Linked DNA regions of Hyalangium gracile. The protein of the gene in region 1 interacts with the protein of each later gene in a pairwise test. Links are inferred from orthologs where the notes say so. Each region holds a gene or a part of one and is shown on either strand. Other genes may lie near its edges. The genes, in order: KY572_RS40780 and KY572_RS29815.

Evidence for each region.
Region 2: the proteins of KY572_RS40780 (region 1) and KY572_RS29815 interact in binary tests that used the Escherichia coli proteins (3 or more experiments, as listed by UniProt). The link is inferred for Hyalangium gracile from one-to-one orthologs.

What each region holds. Positions count from the first base shown.
Region 1 is NZ_JAHXBG010000032.1:68,740-76,772, forward strand. What follows is about bases 3,042-6,040. They hold KY572_RS40780 (TlpA family protein disulfide reductase), read right to left. Parts: upstream 4,816-6,040; coding sequence 4,267-4,815; downstream 3,042-4,266. Other genes in these bases: KY572_RS40775 (hypothetical protein), read right to left, coding at 3,097-4,209; KY572_RS40785 (heme lyase CcmF/NrfE family subunit), read right to left, coding at 4,812-6,040. Outside these bases: KY572_RS40755 (DegT/DnrJ/EryC1/StrS family aminotransferase), read left to right, coding at 1-183; KY572_RS40760 (GNAT family N-acetyltransferase), read left to right, coding at 212-1,411; KY572_RS40765 (tetratricopeptide repeat protein), read right to left, coding at 1,493-2,470; KY572_RS40770 (cytochrome c-type biogenesis protein), read right to left, coding at 2,467-2,958; more of KY572_RS40785, read right to left, coding at 6,041-6,836; KY572_RS40790 (cytochrome c maturation protein CcmE), read right to left, coding at 6,833-7,315; KY572_RS40795 (hypothetical protein), read right to left, coding at 7,319-7,507; cytochrome c biogenesis protein CcsA, read right to left, coding at 7,507-8,033. UniProt on the Escherichia coli protein: Involved in disulfide bond formation. Catalyzes a late, reductive step in the assembly of periplasmic c-type cytochromes, probably the reduction of disulfide bonds of the apocytochrome c to allow covalent linkage with the heme.
Region 2 is NZ_JAHXBG010000016.1:221,363-229,305, forward strand. What follows is about bases 3,076-5,984. They hold KY572_RS29815 (protein-disulfide reductase DsbD family protein), read right to left. Parts: upstream 5,281-5,984; coding sequence 3,871-5,280; downstream 3,076-3,870. Other genes in these bases: KY572_RS29805 (hypothetical protein), read left to right, coding at 3,076-3,259; KY572_RS29810 (tRNA-uridine aminocarboxypropyltransferase), read left to right, coding at 3,256-3,849; KY572_RS29820 (SPFH domain-containing protein), read right to left, coding at 5,338-5,984. Outside these bases: KY572_RS29785 (hypothetical protein), read right to left, coding at 1-124; KY572_RS29790 (hypothetical protein), read right to left, coding at 181-900; KY572_RS29795 (hypothetical protein), read right to left, coding at 913-1,521; KY572_RS29800 (EamA family transporter), read left to right, coding at 1,768-2,631; more of KY572_RS29805, read left to right, coding at 2,702-3,075; more of KY572_RS29820, read right to left, coding at 5,985-7,098; KY572_RS29825 (IscS subfamily cysteine desulfurase), read left to right, coding at 7,459-7,943. UniProt on the Escherichia coli protein: Required to facilitate the formation of correct disulfide bonds in some periplasmic proteins and for the assembly of the periplasmic c-type cytochromes.

The DNA.
Region 1 (8,033 bases):
TTCTGGAAGCGCTTCCACCCGGCCTGCGACGCGGCCCAGTTCCCCGAGGTGCTGGAGCTGCGCCGCTCCATCGTGGAGATCCCCTGCCACCAGGATCTCAGCCCCGAGGTGATGGCCTCCGTGGCCTCGGCGGTGCGCGAGGCCGTGAAGCTGGATCGCCGCTCCCGCAAGCGCGCGAGCTGATTTCCTTCTCTTCGAGAGTCGACACACCATGATCCGTGAATCCGAGGTGACACCCGAGCCGCGGCCTTCGCAGTGGCTCCAGGTGGAGATCGTCCACGAGCACGCCGTGCTGGCGCGGATGCGCTCCGAGTGGGACGCGCTGCTCGACGCGAGCGACGCGGGCCCCTTCAACGCCTGGGAGTGGATCTACCCCTGGTGCCGCCGCATCGCGCCGGACCGCCGGCCGCTGGTCCTCACCGCGCGAGACAGGACGGGCACGCTGGTGGGCCTGATGCCGCTCGGCTTCGAGCTGCGCCACGTCCTTGGGCGCCAGGTGGGCCGGCTCTCCTTCCTGGGCGAGACGCACATCGGCAGCGACTACCTGGACGTGGTGGCGCGGCGGGGCATGGAGGAGGCGGTGACGCGCGCCTTCGCCCACGGGCTGCGCGAGATGCACGGCGGCTGGGACGTGCTGGACCTCACGGACCTGCACGAGGACTCGCTGACCGTGAAGGTGCTGCGAGAGACCTTCCCGGAGCTGGAGGTCCGCGTCACGGAGCGCTACGTGTGCCCGTACGAGACCTTCACGCCCGGCGAGCCCTTCGACGCCTTCCTCAAGCGCACGGGCCGGCGCGACAACTTCCTGCGCCGCCGCAAGTGGCTGGAGAAGCAGGAGGGCTATCGCATCGAGCGCACGGAGGCTCCCGGCGAGCTGGCCGGGCCCATGACGGACTTCTTCCGGCTGCACGCGGCGCGCTGGGCCGAGGACGGTGGCTCCCAGGGCATCAAGGGCAAGGGCGTGGAGTCCTTCCACCGTGACGCCACGCAGTTCCTGGCCGAGCGCGGCCGGCTGCGGATGTACATCATGAAGGTGGGCGGCCAGGCCGTCGCCTCGGTGTATGGCATCCTGCACCGGGACACGTTCATCTACTTCCAGTCCGGCTACGATCCTGCCTGGCGCAACCGGAGCGTGGGCCTGGTGCTCGTGGGTGAGACGTTCAAGGACGCCATCGAGGCGGGCCTCACCGAGTACGACTTCCTGCGCGGCACGGAGACGTACAAGTCCGACTGGACGACGAAGCAGCGGCGCACGGTGTCGGTGCGCATCCACGCCACCCAGGGCGCGGGACACTGGTTCACCCGTCACGAGGAGGTGGCGCGAGACGCCCGCGAGGTCCTCAAGCGCGTCCTGCCCTCCGAGACGGTCGAGCGAATCCGGAGGTTCCGCCGCCGCCGGGCCGCGGTGTGACACCCGGGGTGGGCGGAAGCCGCTGGCGAACTGGTATGACAGGTAGACCAGTTCGTCGAGAGCGCGACCGGAGGGCCGACCTCAGCGGCCGACTTCCTGGCGGAGCTGGGCGATGGCGGCGTCAAGGCCCGGCGGCTGCTGGTTGCGCGGCACCTCGACGGTGAAGCGCTCGAAGTAGTCCAGGGCCTTGGGGCGGTTGCCCGACTGCAGGTTGATGAAGCCGAGGAAGAGCAGCGCCTCCTGGGCGCCCGGGTAGGTGTCGGCCAGCTCCAGCAGGTCCCTCTCCGCGCGCTCGACGTCGCCTCGCAGGGCGTGCAGCACCCCGAGGTGGACACGGGACTCGACGTGGAACGGATCCACGGCGAGCGACTTCTGGGTGACCTTCTCGGCCATCTCGAGCTCGCGGGTCCGGATCATCTCGTGTCCCACGAAGGCCGCGGCCTCCAGATCGTTCGGGTTGGCCTCCAGGCGCTGCCTGGCCGCGGCGAGCTCCTCGTCCTCACCGGGCATCCGCTGCGGCGGCTGCTGCTGCTGACCCGGGGCGGACTGACCCGGGGGAATCCGCCCGGTGGCCTCCATGCCATCGTCACGAGCCCGCTGCTCCGAGACGAGCAGGTAGCCCAGCGATCCAAAGAAGAGCACCACGCCTGCACCCCACAGGGCACCCACCAGCTGAGGGTTCCGAGCGGCGAAGCCCGTCGGAGCAGGAGCGGCCTGGCCGGGAGCAGGAGCCGCCGAGCCGGGCGCGCCAGCCGTTCCAGGCTTGCGCTGCAGGTGCTCATCGCGGGCCCGCAGCGCCGCCGCGGCCTCGCGCTCCAGTCGGGACTTCTCCGCCTCGAACTGCTCGGGGGCGAGGTTGTGCTTGTCCGCCACCAGCTCCTTGAGCTGCTCGATGAGCGACTGCGCGCGCCGATCGAGATCGTCCAGCACGCCGTCACGCTGGGGCGTAGGCGTGGCGGAGGTGCCGCCCTTGCTCTTCTGGAGCAGCAGGTAGGCCAGCCCGCAGAGCAGGGAGATGCCCAGGGCGATGATGCCCGGCAACCAGTTGGTCTGCGTCATCGCTCCAGCTCCTGGCGAACGGCCTTCAGGTAGGGATCCTCGGCATCAGGGGTGGGCGCCGAGGGTGTGGCGGCAGGGGGCGCGCTGGTGGGCGCCGGGGCCCGCTTGATCTGCCGCGAGATGACCAGGGCTCCACCCACGATGAGGGCAATGGGGCCCAGCCACACGAGCCAGTTGAAGCCCGACTTTGGCGGCTCCAGCAGCACCCACTCGCCGTAGCGCTCCACGAAGTAGTCGATGATCTGCTGATCGGACTTCCCCTCGGCGACGAGCTCGCGCACGGTGTCGAGCTGGGCGCGGGCCATGGAGGCGGGGCTGTCCGCGATGGAGACGCCCTGGCACACGGCGCAGCGCAGCAGCTTGCCGAGCTTCTGGACGCGCTGCTCGAGGGCGGGATCGGCGAGCGGATCGCTCCCGCCCTTCTGGGGAGCGAACTGGCCGGTCACGAGTCCGGCCGCGAGGGCGAGGGAGAGGAGGGCAGAAGTCATAGGGGGTACCCCGGGCGCGGCTTACCTAGCGCCCCGGCGCAGTGTTGCACAGCGAAACCTTCACGGGGACGGCCATCTTCCCGGCCAGCCCCTGCCTGCCTGGCCGGGGCAGGGGAGCAGGGCGTGAGGCCCGGCCGCTCAGCCTCGCCTGTTGTCGTCTTCGTCGGGCGGCATGTCGTCGTCGGGAGGCATGTCGTCATCGAGAGGCATGTCGTCGTCGGCGAACTCGTCCGGCGGAGGCGCGTCCGGGTCCTCATCGTAGGGCTGGTCCTCGGGGAACTCGTCCGCCACGGGCTCCGGCAGCTCCTCGCGGCCGAGCGCCTGGAAGACGGCCACGAGCCCCAGGGGGACGAGCCCGCCGAGGAACACGAGCGGGCCCATCTTCATGTGGATGTTGACCAGCGCCCAGGCCAGGCAGATGACCATGACGCCCACCGGCACGAAGCGCAGCCACACCGGGCGCTCCACCTCGGGCTTCAGCATCAGCATGGCCAGCAGCGCCAGCAGCCCGATCTCCACCGTGGCGCCCATGGGCAGCTGCAGCCCCGACACCCGGAGCCCGCCCTCGCCGCCATAGGGGGTGGGTCCGCTGGGCACTTCGCCCACGATCGTCCAGGTGAAGAAGAGCGCCAGCAGGCACACGACGATGCCCGCGAACGCCAGCACCCGCATGCCCCGCAGCGCCTGCCGGGGCTCGAAGAGCTCGGCGTAGCCGTCCGGGCCCACGAGCACCTTGGTCCACTGATCGCGCAGCACCAGCGCCGTGCCGCCCAGCCACAGCAGCGGCAGGATGCTCATCTCCAGCAGGGGCAGGATGAGCGCCACGGCCAGCGCCGAGTACACGGCGGGCAGGAAGCGCGGCAGCACCGACTCGGGGATCCAGTCCAGGAGCGGGTTCGGCAGGTGGGCGACGCGGTACTCGCGGGCGATCACCATGGCCCCGCCCAGCGTCATCACGAAGGACCAGAACGGCCCCACCCCCGCGAAGAAGGGGAGGATGGTGAGCCACAGCGCCACCATGTGGAGGATGACGCCCAGCGAGGTGGGCGAGTGCGCCGGGACGTGCTCCAGCCACTTCGGCCCGTCGTACGGGGGCTTCGCGGAGCGCGAGTCCGCCAGCGCGGCTCCACCCTCGCGCTCCTCCGGGAGGACGGCGGGCGGCTTGTACTCCGGCATCCGCGCGCCGCACTCCTCGCAGTAGCGCAGCCGGGGCTCCGCGGCGACCGTGCCGCACTCCGTGCACTGGTGCATGAACTCACGACCTCCGCCCGTGCCACTTCGCATGGCACGGGCCTGACAGCTCGAGGCTCAAGGCTGAGCCGTCACGGTGGATGCAGTCCTGGCGCTCAGCTCGCGGATGCGGTTGGCCAGCGTCTGGGGATCGATGGGGCCCACGTGCTTGCCCATGATGATCCCGTTGGCGTCGATGAAGTACGTCTCCGGCACGCCGGCCACTCCGTAGTCCACGGAGATGCGCGAGCGCGGATCCACCAGCTGCGGGAAGCTGGCCCCGTACTCCTGGAGGAAGCCCCGGGCGTTCTCCTCGGTGTCCTCGAAGACGATGCCCAGGAACACGGCCTGGTTGCCGAACTCGCGCGCGCCCCACTCGAGCACCGGGTGCTCCATCTTGCAGGGCCCGCACCACGAGGCCCAGAAGTTGATGACCACCGGGCGGCCGCGCAGCTCCGCCAGGCTCACCGGCTTGCCGCTGTCCAGCGCACGCAGGGTGAAGGCCGGCGCCGGCTTGCCCGACAGCATGAAGGGCACCTCGTGCGGATTGCGGCCGAAGCCCTTGAGCAGCACGACGAGCAGCGCGCCGCAGATGGCCGCGGCGCCCAGCGTGATTCCCCACCTCATGCCGCACCCCGGTTCATGTCACTGCCGGCCACCGGCGCCGCCTCCGAGCTGGCCGGAGTGCTCGCGCCCACCGCCACGCGCCGCCGCGACGGCCACAGCGAGATGAGCGAGCCCAGCACCAGGATGGGGATGCTGTACCAGATCCACCCCACCAGCGGGAAAACCCACACGTTGAGGCTCGCCGTCGTTCCCCGCTCGGAGAAGGCCATCAGCGAGATGTAGAGATCCTCCTTCGGGGACTCGCGCACCGCGGGCGTGCCGATGGGATCCGTGCTGCGCTCGTAGTAGTTCATCCGCGGCTGGTACTCCTCCACCTTGCCGCTGGGAGTCGTCACCTCCACGCGCGCCGCCACGAAGGCGCGGTGGGGCTCCTGGCCCTCGTTCGTGCCCAGGTACTTGAGCTGGTAGCCGCCCAGCGTCATGGACTCGCCGATGCGCAGGGTGCTGGAGGTGTGCTTGACGTATGCGGACGAGGCGGCCACCGCCACGAAGATGACGATGATGCCCAGGTGCACCACGTAGCCGCCGAAGCGCCGGCGCGCCTTGGAGGCGCTCTGGACCACGGCGGTGACGAGGCCCTCCTTGCGCTCGCTCATGCGCACGCGGATGGGCGCCACCAGCTCGCGCAGGGTGATGAAGGTAGCGAAGCCGGCAAGCCCAAACGTCAGCAGTGGGTAGAAGCCTCGCATGCCCGCCGCGTAGCACACCGCCACCACCACCAGCCCCGTCACGGCGGGGATGATGAACTGCCGGCGCACCGTGTCCTTGTTCGGCGTACCCCAGGGCAGCATCGGCCCCACGCCCATGAGGAAGAGCACCGCGATGCCGCCAGGCACGGCCATCTTGTTGAAGTACGGCTCGCCCACACTGACGCGACCGCGGCCCACCGCCTCGGCGACGAGCGGGTACACCGTGCCCAGCAGCACCGTGAAGGTGATGGCCACGAACACCAGGTTGTTCACCAGGATGCTCGTCTCACGCGACATCAGTGAGTTGATCTGCCCCTGCGGCACCAGCAGGTGCCCGCGCGTGGCGATCAGCCCGATGGAGATCACCAGCAGCACGGCGATGAACACCAGGAACGTGGGGCCGATGTCCGACTGGGTGAAGGAGTGCACCGAGTTGAAGATGCCCGAGCGCGTCATGAACGTGCCGAGGATCGTCAGGATGAAGCTGGCCAGCGCCAGGCTCATGGTCCACAGCTTGAGCATCTGCTTGCGCTCCTGGACCATGGTGGAGTGCATGAAGGCGGTGGCCGTCAGCCACGGCAGGAACGAGGCGTTCTCCACCGGATCCCACGCCCAGTAGCCGCCCCAGCCCAGCACCGCGTACGCCCACCACGAGCCCAGGATGATGCCCACCGAGAGGAACATCCACGGGATGAGGATCCAGCGCCGCAGCGGCGCCATCCACGCGTCGCCGATCTCCCCGCGCAGCAGGCCCGCCACCGCGATGCCGAAGGGCACCGTCATGCCCACGTAGCCCAGGTAGAGCATGGGCGGGTGGATGACCATGAGGATGTGGTTCTGCAGCAGCGGGTTGGGCCCCGGGCCGTCCGCCGGCACCTGCGCCAGCGTGTGCCAGGGGTTGGCCGGCCCGGCGATGAGGAAGGCGAAGAAGACGCCCACCGCCAGCATGGTGCCCAGCGCCAGCGACATGTAGCGCTTGTGCTCGTTCTTGTGCACCAGAGCGAAGGCCAGCAGGAAGCAGCCCATGATGGCGCCCCAGAAGAGGATGGACCCCTCCAGCGCGCTCCACAGGGCGACGATCTTGAAGAGCAGCGGCGTGGCGCGGCTACCCACCTGCGCCACGTACTTGATGCTGAAGTCGTCGGTGACGAGCGCGTACACCATCACCAGGTTGGAGCCCACCATGCAGGCGAAGAAGCCCCACACCGCGCGCCGCACCCACTGCGAGCCCGCGTCCGTCTGCCGCAGGCCGCTCGTCAGCCCGACGACGGCTCCGAACGCGGCGCACACCAGCGCGCCGAGCACGAGCCCGTATCCAATCGTTGCGTTCACTGAGGCCTCGTCGACGCCGTGGCGGAGCTGTCAACGCTCTCCTTCCACTCGCGCGGCTGTTCGCCCGGCTTGGGCGCGCGGTACTCGTTGGAGTGGTTCACCATCAGCCGGTTGGAGCTGAACACCTGCGACTTGTCGAAGGTGCCCTCCACCACCACGCCGATGCCCTCACGGAACATCTGCGGCGGCACCTCCGTGGAGCGCACCGTCACCGCCACCGACTGCGGCGTGTGATCGCTGGACACCTGGAAGGTGAGGTTGGTGTGCTCGGCGTTCCACTGGATGGTGCCGGGCTTCACCACGCCGCCCAGGCGGATGGTGGGGCCATAGGCCTTCTCGCCCTGGCTCAGCATCTCCGCCGGGCTCCAGTAGTAGACGAGGTTCTCGCCGATGTTGCCGAAGGCCACGAAGGCCAGGCCGGCTCCGGCCACCAGAAGGGCACCCAGGGCGATGAGGCGGTTACGGACGACTGGCGTCATGGTTCACTCCTTCTGGCCTGCAGATGGGTTCTTGGGCCGCCGCAACCAGAGCGACAGCGCGTAGACGACGAACGAGCCCCAGGTGATGCCATAGCTCACCCACACATAGCTCCAGCCACCCTGGATGCGGCCACTGCCCACCTGGCCGGCGGCCGTCTGGGCCAGCACCGTCAAGCTCTCGAGCGCGCTCATCACGCCACCCCCGCGGTGCGGTTGGTCGGGACATTGGGGCCGGAGCCCGGGGAGCCCGGCAGGGCGTCGGGCAGGGCCACCTCGGCGTTCCGCTCGGCCAGGGCGATCCGGTAGCGGTGCATCAGGAAGAGGGCCACCAGGGCCAGGAAGCCGTAGGCGCTGATGCGCAGCGGAATCCAGAAGGCCGGATCCGTGGTGCTCGGGGTGGACTGCTGCTGGTGCAGGCTGCGCCACCACTTCACGGAGAACCAGATGATGGGCAGATCCACCGCGGCGATGATGCCCACCACGGCGCTCCACACCGCGCGCTTCTCCGGATCCTCCACGAAGCGGCGCAGCGCCATGTAGCCCATGTACGCCACCAGGAGGATGGCCGCGGTGGTGAGCCGGGGATCCCACGTCCAGTACACGCCCCAGGTCGGCCGGCCCCAGATGGCGCCCAGCAGCACGCCCACCGCGCCGAACACCAGCCCCACCTCGGCGGAGGCCTCCGCCAGCGAGTCCGTCTTCCAGCTCGGCTTGAAGA
Region 2 (7,943 bases), on another replicon or contig:
AGACGCCGGCCACGAAGGTGACGACTCGCACGCCCGCGCCCTTGCCCTCGGCGCGCAGCACGAGCGCCACCGCCACCACACCGCCCAGCAACAGATACAGGATGCAGGTCTCCACGACGCCCATGGGCGTGCCCTCCTCGTTCTCGTCAGGGATTCAGCGACTGAAACCGGAGCAGTGGCTCACAGCCGGGCGCCGAGCACCTCGCCCAGCCGGTACAGGGCCACCGGCGCCACCACGCTGTAGACAGCGCCCCAGCACAGCACCAGCCGCTTCACGAACTGGCCCCGGCGCTTGTGGCTGACGGGCAGGTGCTCGGCCATGTCGCGGAAGCCGCGGTAGACGGCGCGGATGCCCAGCAGCCCCACCACGAAGGGCAGGCCCAGGCCCGCGAGCAGCGCGGTGCCCGGCGCGTCGAACACACCCACCACCGTCCCCAGCAGCCACGCCGCGTAGAACGGGAGCACTCCCAGCAGCAGCACGGACGTGGTCGCCTGCGCCCGAAGCGCCTGGGCCGTCACCAGCCGGAACGAGGCGTCCAGCCCCGACAGCTGCGTGTAGAAGTAGAAGGACGGCAGGCAGATGCACAGCGCCCCGAGCAGCGAGCCGATCAGCGCCAGCGGCATCCACACCACCGGGTGCCCCGCCTGGTACCAGGCCAGCGAAGGGCTCGGCGAGAACATCGAGGCGGCCAGACCCAGCACGCCCCCGTGGATGACGAGCCCCAGCACGGAGAGCGCCAGGAGCTTCTGGATCACCTCGGGCAGGCCCGCCTCGTCCCGCAGCAGGCGGTGGAGGCGCGCCTCGCCGCGCAGGATGAGATCGAACATCCCGGGCATGGGCCCCGGCACGGGCTCGGGAGTCGGCAGCGAAAGGGAATCGAGCGTCGAAGCAGCGTCCATGATGGCCTCCAATCAGGCGTCGAAGCGGAAGAGGGAGAACAGCCACATCAGCTCCGCGCCGATGACCTTCACCAGGACCAGCCAGAGCGCGGCGTAGGCGCGGCTGTGCCCGGGCTCCAGCGCCTTCATGGTCCGCAGGAAGACGTCCACCATGCACACCCCCACGCCCGCGAACACGATGAGGTTCACCGCCACGCGCACGAAGCCGTAGGGCAGCGCCAGCCCGAAGAACCAGGTGATGGGGATGCTCGCCAGCAGCGCCAGGGATCCGAAGCTGATGGTCGTGAGTGCCGCCAGCAGCGTGGTGGACGCATCCAGCTTCGAGCCCAGCGCCGAGTTCAGGATGTAGAGCGCCGGCAGCGCCAGCGTCCACGCCAGCCCCGCCGCCAGTGGGGCCTTCACCATCCCTTCCAGCATCCCGCCCCAGCCCTCGTGCAGCCTCATCACCAGGCCATAGGCCGCGATGCCCAGCGCCGCGTTGGCCAGCAGCACCGGGAAGATGATGGGCCGCGGGCCAGGCGCCAGCCCCCGGTCCCTCCAGCGCAGGGTGAACTCCTCGGGTCGGCGCAGCGCCACTCCCACCTCGTGGAGGGCGATGCGCAGCTCACTCGTCAGGCTCATGGGTGTTCCTCCTCCGCCCACCCACTGAGCACTCGCTGTGCCAGCGCTCCGCACCCGTCTTCTCGCGGGGTTGGCCACCCCACCGTCACCGGCGTTGACGGTCGCTGACGCCGCGCTTGACGCCTGGCCGCCCTGCCGCCGAGAGCCCTGCCCCGCACCTACACCGCAGTCCTGGTTCACATCCGCGCGCCGTGGCATACGCTGCGCGCCTTCGGGGCGGCCTGTCCCGAACCTTCAGGAGCTCACGTGCAGTACTTCGTCATGGTCGCGGCGGGGGCCACCCTCTGGGGCTTCTGGCCGCTCTTCCTGCGCCCCGCGGGGCTCACCGGCGTCCAGAACGCCCTGCTCGCGCTGCTCACCATGGCCCTGCCCGCCCCGTTCCTGCTGAGCAGGAAGGCGCTCGCGGATCGCCGCGCCACCGTGGCCCTCGTCATCATGGGCGTGGCCGATGCCGCCAACGTGGCCCTCTTCTTCGCCGCCGTGAACCGCGGGCCCGTCGCCGTCGCCGTGCTCACCCACTACCTGGCCCCGCTGCTGGTCGCTCTCGCCGCGCCGTGGGTCGCTCGGGAGCCACGCTCGCCCCGGGCACTCGTTGGGGCTCCACTGACTCTGCTGGGGCTGGCCCTGCTCATCTGGAAGCCCGGCGCGGACTTCTCGGGAGGCACGGCGCTGCTGGGCGGCGCCAGCGCCATCTTCTTCGCCATCACCGTGTTCTGCGCCAAGGAGGCCGCGCGCGCCTGGTCTCCCCTGGGCGTCACCTCCGTGCACTCCGCCGTCTCCGTCGTGACGCTGCTGCTCTTCTTCGGCCGAGGCGCCCTGCCGCCGCTCGAGCCGTCGGCGCTCTGGGTCGTCGCTGGCGGCGTGCTGTGCGCCCTGTCCGGCAACATCCTCTTCAACACCGGGTTGCGGCGCATCCCCACCTCCGCCACGGGCGCGCTCACCTATATGGAGCCGCTCACCGCCACCCTCGTCGGCTGGGGCGCATTCCACGAGGCACTCGGCCCCCTGGGCCTGCTCGGAGGCACCATCGTCCTGGCCCTCGGTGTCTGGGTTGCGACGGAGCCACGAGCCTCGGATTCGCCTTTACCATCAATTTCTGGTACTTCTTGAATAGCGCAAATGCCTGTTTGCTACTATTAGAAGTCTTGTTCTAGGAGACCCTCTCTCAGCGCCGTGCCGTATGGAACCCCCTTCCGACAGCCGCGACTACCGAGTCCTGTTCTTCTGCCCCGCTTCGACGGCGCGCCTGGAGCGCATCGACGCGCCCGTCCGGCGGCTGTTGTCTCGCATCCAGGCTCCTCCCGCGGAGCTGGCTCCCATCGATGAGGCGGGGACGCTGACGGAGGCCGGCTGGAAGGTCTTCATGGTGCGCTCGCTCACCGAGCGCTCCGCCGCCCACGCCCTGGCCGCGTACGTCAGTGAGCTCACCTGCACGCTCGCCGCGGAGCTGGATGGAGAGGTGCTCGGGCTCTACATCGACGTGACGGGAGACTCGGCGCGCATCTGCCGCTGTGGCCCGGAGGATGGCCCGGAGACGTTCGCGGGCCGTCGCCCGGTAGCGCTGGGCCGCACCGCGGAGTGGCTCGAGGTGTCGCCCGCGGGCCTGTCGGCGCTCTTCCAGGTGGACATGCCGGACGACTACGAGCCGGACGCGGAGGATCGCTTCGTCGAGCAGAAGCTGCGCGAGGCCCGCGAGTTCATGGAGCAGTACCGGCGTACCAACAAGATCAGCACATGAGGTCTCGCACCCCGGTGGACCTCGCGGGCCGCTGCCCGAGGTGCTACCTGCCCACGCGCCTGTGCCTGTGCGCGGAGGTGCCGCGCCTGGACACGCGCACCGAGTTCCTCGTCATCCGCCACAACAAGGAGAAGGAGAAGTCCACCAACACGGCGCGGATGGCGGCGCTCGCCCTGCCCCGCTGCCGGGTGCTCACGTATGGCGCTCCGGGCGAGCGCTTCGATGGCTCGGTGCTGGAGGAGCCGGACACGTGGATCCTCTTTCCGAACACGCAGCCGCCCGCTCCGGACGCTCCGCCGCCTCGACGGCTGATCGTGCTGGACGGGAGCTGGGGCCAGGCACGCAGGATGGTGCAGCGGCTCCCCGCGCTGCGCAGGCTGCCGGGGCTGTCGCTGCCGCCGCCGCCGCCGAATACCCGAAGGCTCCGCCGTCCGCCCAACCCCGAGGGCATGTCCACGCTGGAGGCCATGGCGGGCGCCGTGGCGCTCCTCGAGGGTGAGGAGCTGGCCCGGCAGCTCTACGCGCTGCACGAGCTGATGATCGATCGGGTGCTGGAGAGCCGGGGCCGGCTCGGGGGCATGTGGGAGTGAGCGCGGTGGAGGCGTGGAGGGTCAGCGGACCTTCTTGAGCTCCTCGGTGAACGGCTTGGGCTCCAGGAAGCCGGTGACGCGCGGGGCCTTCAGAATCTCTCCGCCCGAGGAGATGAAGGCCACGGTGGGCAGGCCCTCCACGCCGAAGCGCTCCATCAGCGCATCGAGCGCGTCCTCGCTGTTGGTGGCGTCAATCTTGATGTTGAGGAAGCGCCCGGACTCGGAGATGACCTCGGGAGCCGGATACGTCTCGCGGTCCAGCTCCTTGCAGGCCGCGCACCAGTCCGCGAAGAAGTCGATCATCACCGGCTTGCCCTCGCTGCGGGCGCGGGCGAGCACCTGGTCGAACTCCTCGGTAGAGAAGGTGGCCTGCTTGGCGGGCATCACGTGGTGCCACTGGAACGTCGGCGCCTGGGGCGGCTGCGCCCAGCCGAGCTTCACCCAGAGCTGTCCGGTGGGGGCCGCGTCCATGGCGCCCACGCGGATGACGATGGCGACCACCACGAGCGCCACGCCCACGGCCTTGATGGCGAACTCACGCGCCCCGGCCTTGAACGAGAGGTGCACGGCACCGAGGACCACGCCCACCGCCGTGAGCGCCCCGGTGATGAAGGCGCCCGGCACGCGGCCCACCTGCGAGGACACGGCCTTCACCGTGTCGCGAGCCCAGGGGAACGCATCCCTCAGGTACGAGATGGCGAGCGCCACGAGGATGATGCCCAGCACGCTCTTCACCCACTCCATCCACTCGCCGCCGCGAGGCAGCCGCACGGTGAAGACGCCGATGAGGAAGAAGGGCACACCGATGCCGAGCGCGTAGATGAACAGCAGCCCCGCGCCCAGCGTGGTGTTCGCCGACTTGGCCACGAAGGCCAGCAGTCCGGTGAGCACCGGCCCGGTGCACGGCGCGGCGAGGAACCCGGACACGCTGCCCATGAGGAACGCGCCGGCCAGGCCCGCGCCGCCCACCGAGTTCAGCCGCTGCTGCAGGCCGTAGGGCAGCGCCAGCTCGAACGCGCCGAACATGGAGGTGGCCAGCACCAGGAGGAACACCGCCAGGCCCGTCACCACCCCGGGGTGGCCCAGCATCGCGCCGAAGGCCTGCCCCGTCTTGGCCGCCAGCACTCCGAGCGCGCTGAACACCACCCCCATGCCGATGATGTACGAGGAGGTGAGCACCAGCGCCTTGCCTCGCCCCTCCGCCTTGCGAGCTCCGAAGACGGACACGGTGATGGGGATGAGGGGGTAGACGCAGGGCGTCAGGGAGGTGAGGAGGCCGCCCGCGAACACGACGGCGGCCCCCAGGAACAGGCTCCCCGAGGCGAGGAACTGGGAGGCATCCAGCCCGGCGGTGGGGCCGGTGGGCATGAGCCAGGGAACAACCGCCACGGCGATGCCGCACACCGCGGCGAGAATTCCGACCTTCTTCAAGGCTGACGACCTCCTGTGCTCCCTCGCCCTCCTTATATACGCCGAACCGGGAGCCGGTTACTGCGGCTGCTGGGTGGGGCTGGGAACCTTCAGGCCGGCAGAACGCGCGAGCCCCATCACCCCTTCCACGGCGGCGGCGATGTACCCGAAGGGATTGGCCCCATCCACGGAGGTGACGTGGACCTCGCCCATCTTCTGTTGGAAAGCGGCCGCCACCTGGGGGAGCTGCTGCGCCAGCGTCATCTGGATGGCCTCCTGGCTGAGCGTGTTCTCGATGTCGCGCATGGCGCGGGCGCGGCTGAGCTCCAGCTCCTGCACGGTGTTGAGCTTCCGGGACTCCAGCTCGGCGATGGCCAGCTCCGCCTCGGCGATGGCGCGGCGCGCCTGGGCCACCTGCACCTGGGCCTTGAGCCGTGCCACCTCCTGCATGGTGGACGCCAGCTCGCCCTCGTGGCGGGCAGCCGCGGCTTCCTGCTCGTGGCGGATGCGCTCCAGCTCGGCCTGGGCGCGGGCGGCGGCCAGGTTGCGCTCGTGGGTGAGCTGGGCCTCGGCCATGGCGCGCTCGTGCGAGAGGCGGGCCTCGGACAGCCGGGCCTCGGAGGCCAGCTGCCCCAGCTTCCCGGACTCCTCCGCCTCCTGCTTGCGCTGGCGCAGCTCCAGCTCGGCGTTGAGCTTGCTGAGGGCCAGCTCGCGCTCGGCGGCGGCCTGGCCCTGCTTGAGGGAGCGCTCCTGGGCGAGCTTCGTCTCGGCGACACGAGCCTCGGTGGCGAGCTGCTCGAGCCGGGCGGCCTCATCGGCCTGCTGCTTGCGCTGGCGGACCTCGATGTCCGCGTTCATCTTGGCCAGCGTCACCTCGCGCTCGGTGGCCGCCTGGCCCTGCTTGAAGGTGCGCTCCTGCACGAGCTGCGCTTCGGCGACGCGAGCCTCGGAGGCCAGGGCCTCCAGTCGGGCCTGCTCCTCGGTGACGGTGCGCTTCTGGCGGACCTCCTCGTCCGCGGCGAGCTTCGTCAGGGCGATGACGCGCTCGGCCTCGGCCTCCTCGCGGCGCAGGAAGCGCTCCTTGGCCAGCTCCGCCTCGCGGGCCTGCCGCTCCTGCTCGCGGCGGTAGCGGGCCTGCATGTTCTCGAAGACGGTGCCGCTGAGGACGCGGACGTCCTGGATCTCGATGGTGTCGATGACGACGCCCCAGCCGGCGTCGGTGCTGTCATCCAGCCGACCGCGGCCGGAGACGACGGGGGCAATCTCGCGCATGAGCTCGGTGGCGATGCCCTCCTTGCGCTTGGTGAGGCACTCCTCCACGGAGAGGTTGGCCACCAGGCGCCGGGCCGCGCCGACGAACATCTCGCGCAGCAATTCCTGGAGCTTCTCGGAGGCGCGCTCCGGGAAGGAGAAGTTGAGCATCCGGAAGGCCACGAGCGGATCGACGATGCGGTAGACGGCCAGGCCCGTGACGGCGACGCCGACCTTCTCGCTGGTCACCTGGTCGGCGGTGAACTGGAGCCGCTGGACGCTGGTGGGGACGATGGCGACGGCGTCACCGGGCCACTTGAAGCAGCTGGCGCCCTGGCCGGAGACCTCTCGGACGCGGCCGCGGCGCATGTGGATGAGGAACTCACTGGGGCGGGCGGTGATGAGGCCCCACTTCTTCATCTTCTCGGGATCTTCCTCGGGCTTGCCGGCCCGCCAGCCGTGCTCGTAGCGGGTGCCGTTCACGCCGTTGCCGCCACCACCGCCGTCCTTGACCAGCTGCATCCGCATCTCGGACTCGATGGCCACGTTGTTCCCATTCGTCCTGCTCTGCTTGCCGTTGGCGCTCATGCGTTCGCCCTCCGAGGGGGACGCAGTGCAGAGAAGCGGCCAAGTCCAGGTTTACGTGGTTCCAGGCACTTACGGGATGCGAGTGATCCAATCTGGCGCGACTGGCCCGGAAGGGTGCAGGCGGGGCTGCACCAGGTCGGAACGGGAAGAGCAGGCTGCCCCAAGGTGGCGCGGCGGCATGCCCCCCACCCTGACTGACTGTTCGGCCAGCCCAGCCCTGGAAGGCGCCCGCGCCCCGCTCCCGGGATGGAGCCCGCGCCGCTCTTATGTTTCCTTGACCGCGAGGCGCTCGCTTTAATATTAGACCGTCCTGGTCCACATTGAGTGGGACAATGTAGGCCAGCGGGAAGGTTCGTTGAGATGAAGCTGCCGATCTACATGGACAACCACGCCACCACCCCGCTGGACCCGCGGGTGCTGGAGGCCATGCTGCCGTACCTGCGCGAGGACTTCGGCAATGCCGCGTCGCGCAACCACGCCTTCGGCTGGAAGGCCGAGGCCGCCGTGGAGAAGGCCCGCAAGCAGGTGGCGGAGCTCATCGGCGCCTCGGACAAGGAGATCGTCTTCACCTCCGGCGCCACCGAGTCCGACAACCTGGCCATCAAGGGCGTGCTCGAGTTCTACAAGGCCAAGGGTGACCACATCATCACCCTGAAGACGGAGCACAAGGCCGTCCTCGACACCTGCAAGCGCCTGGAGCGCATCCGCCAGGAGCGCCTGGACGAGCTCAAGATGCTGCGCCTGTCGCAGCTCGCCGAGACGGACGTCACCCAGGACAACCTGGCGGAGCTGTCCGCGAAGCACCGGATTGAAGAGGACGCGCAGTACCAGAAGTGGGCCGCGCT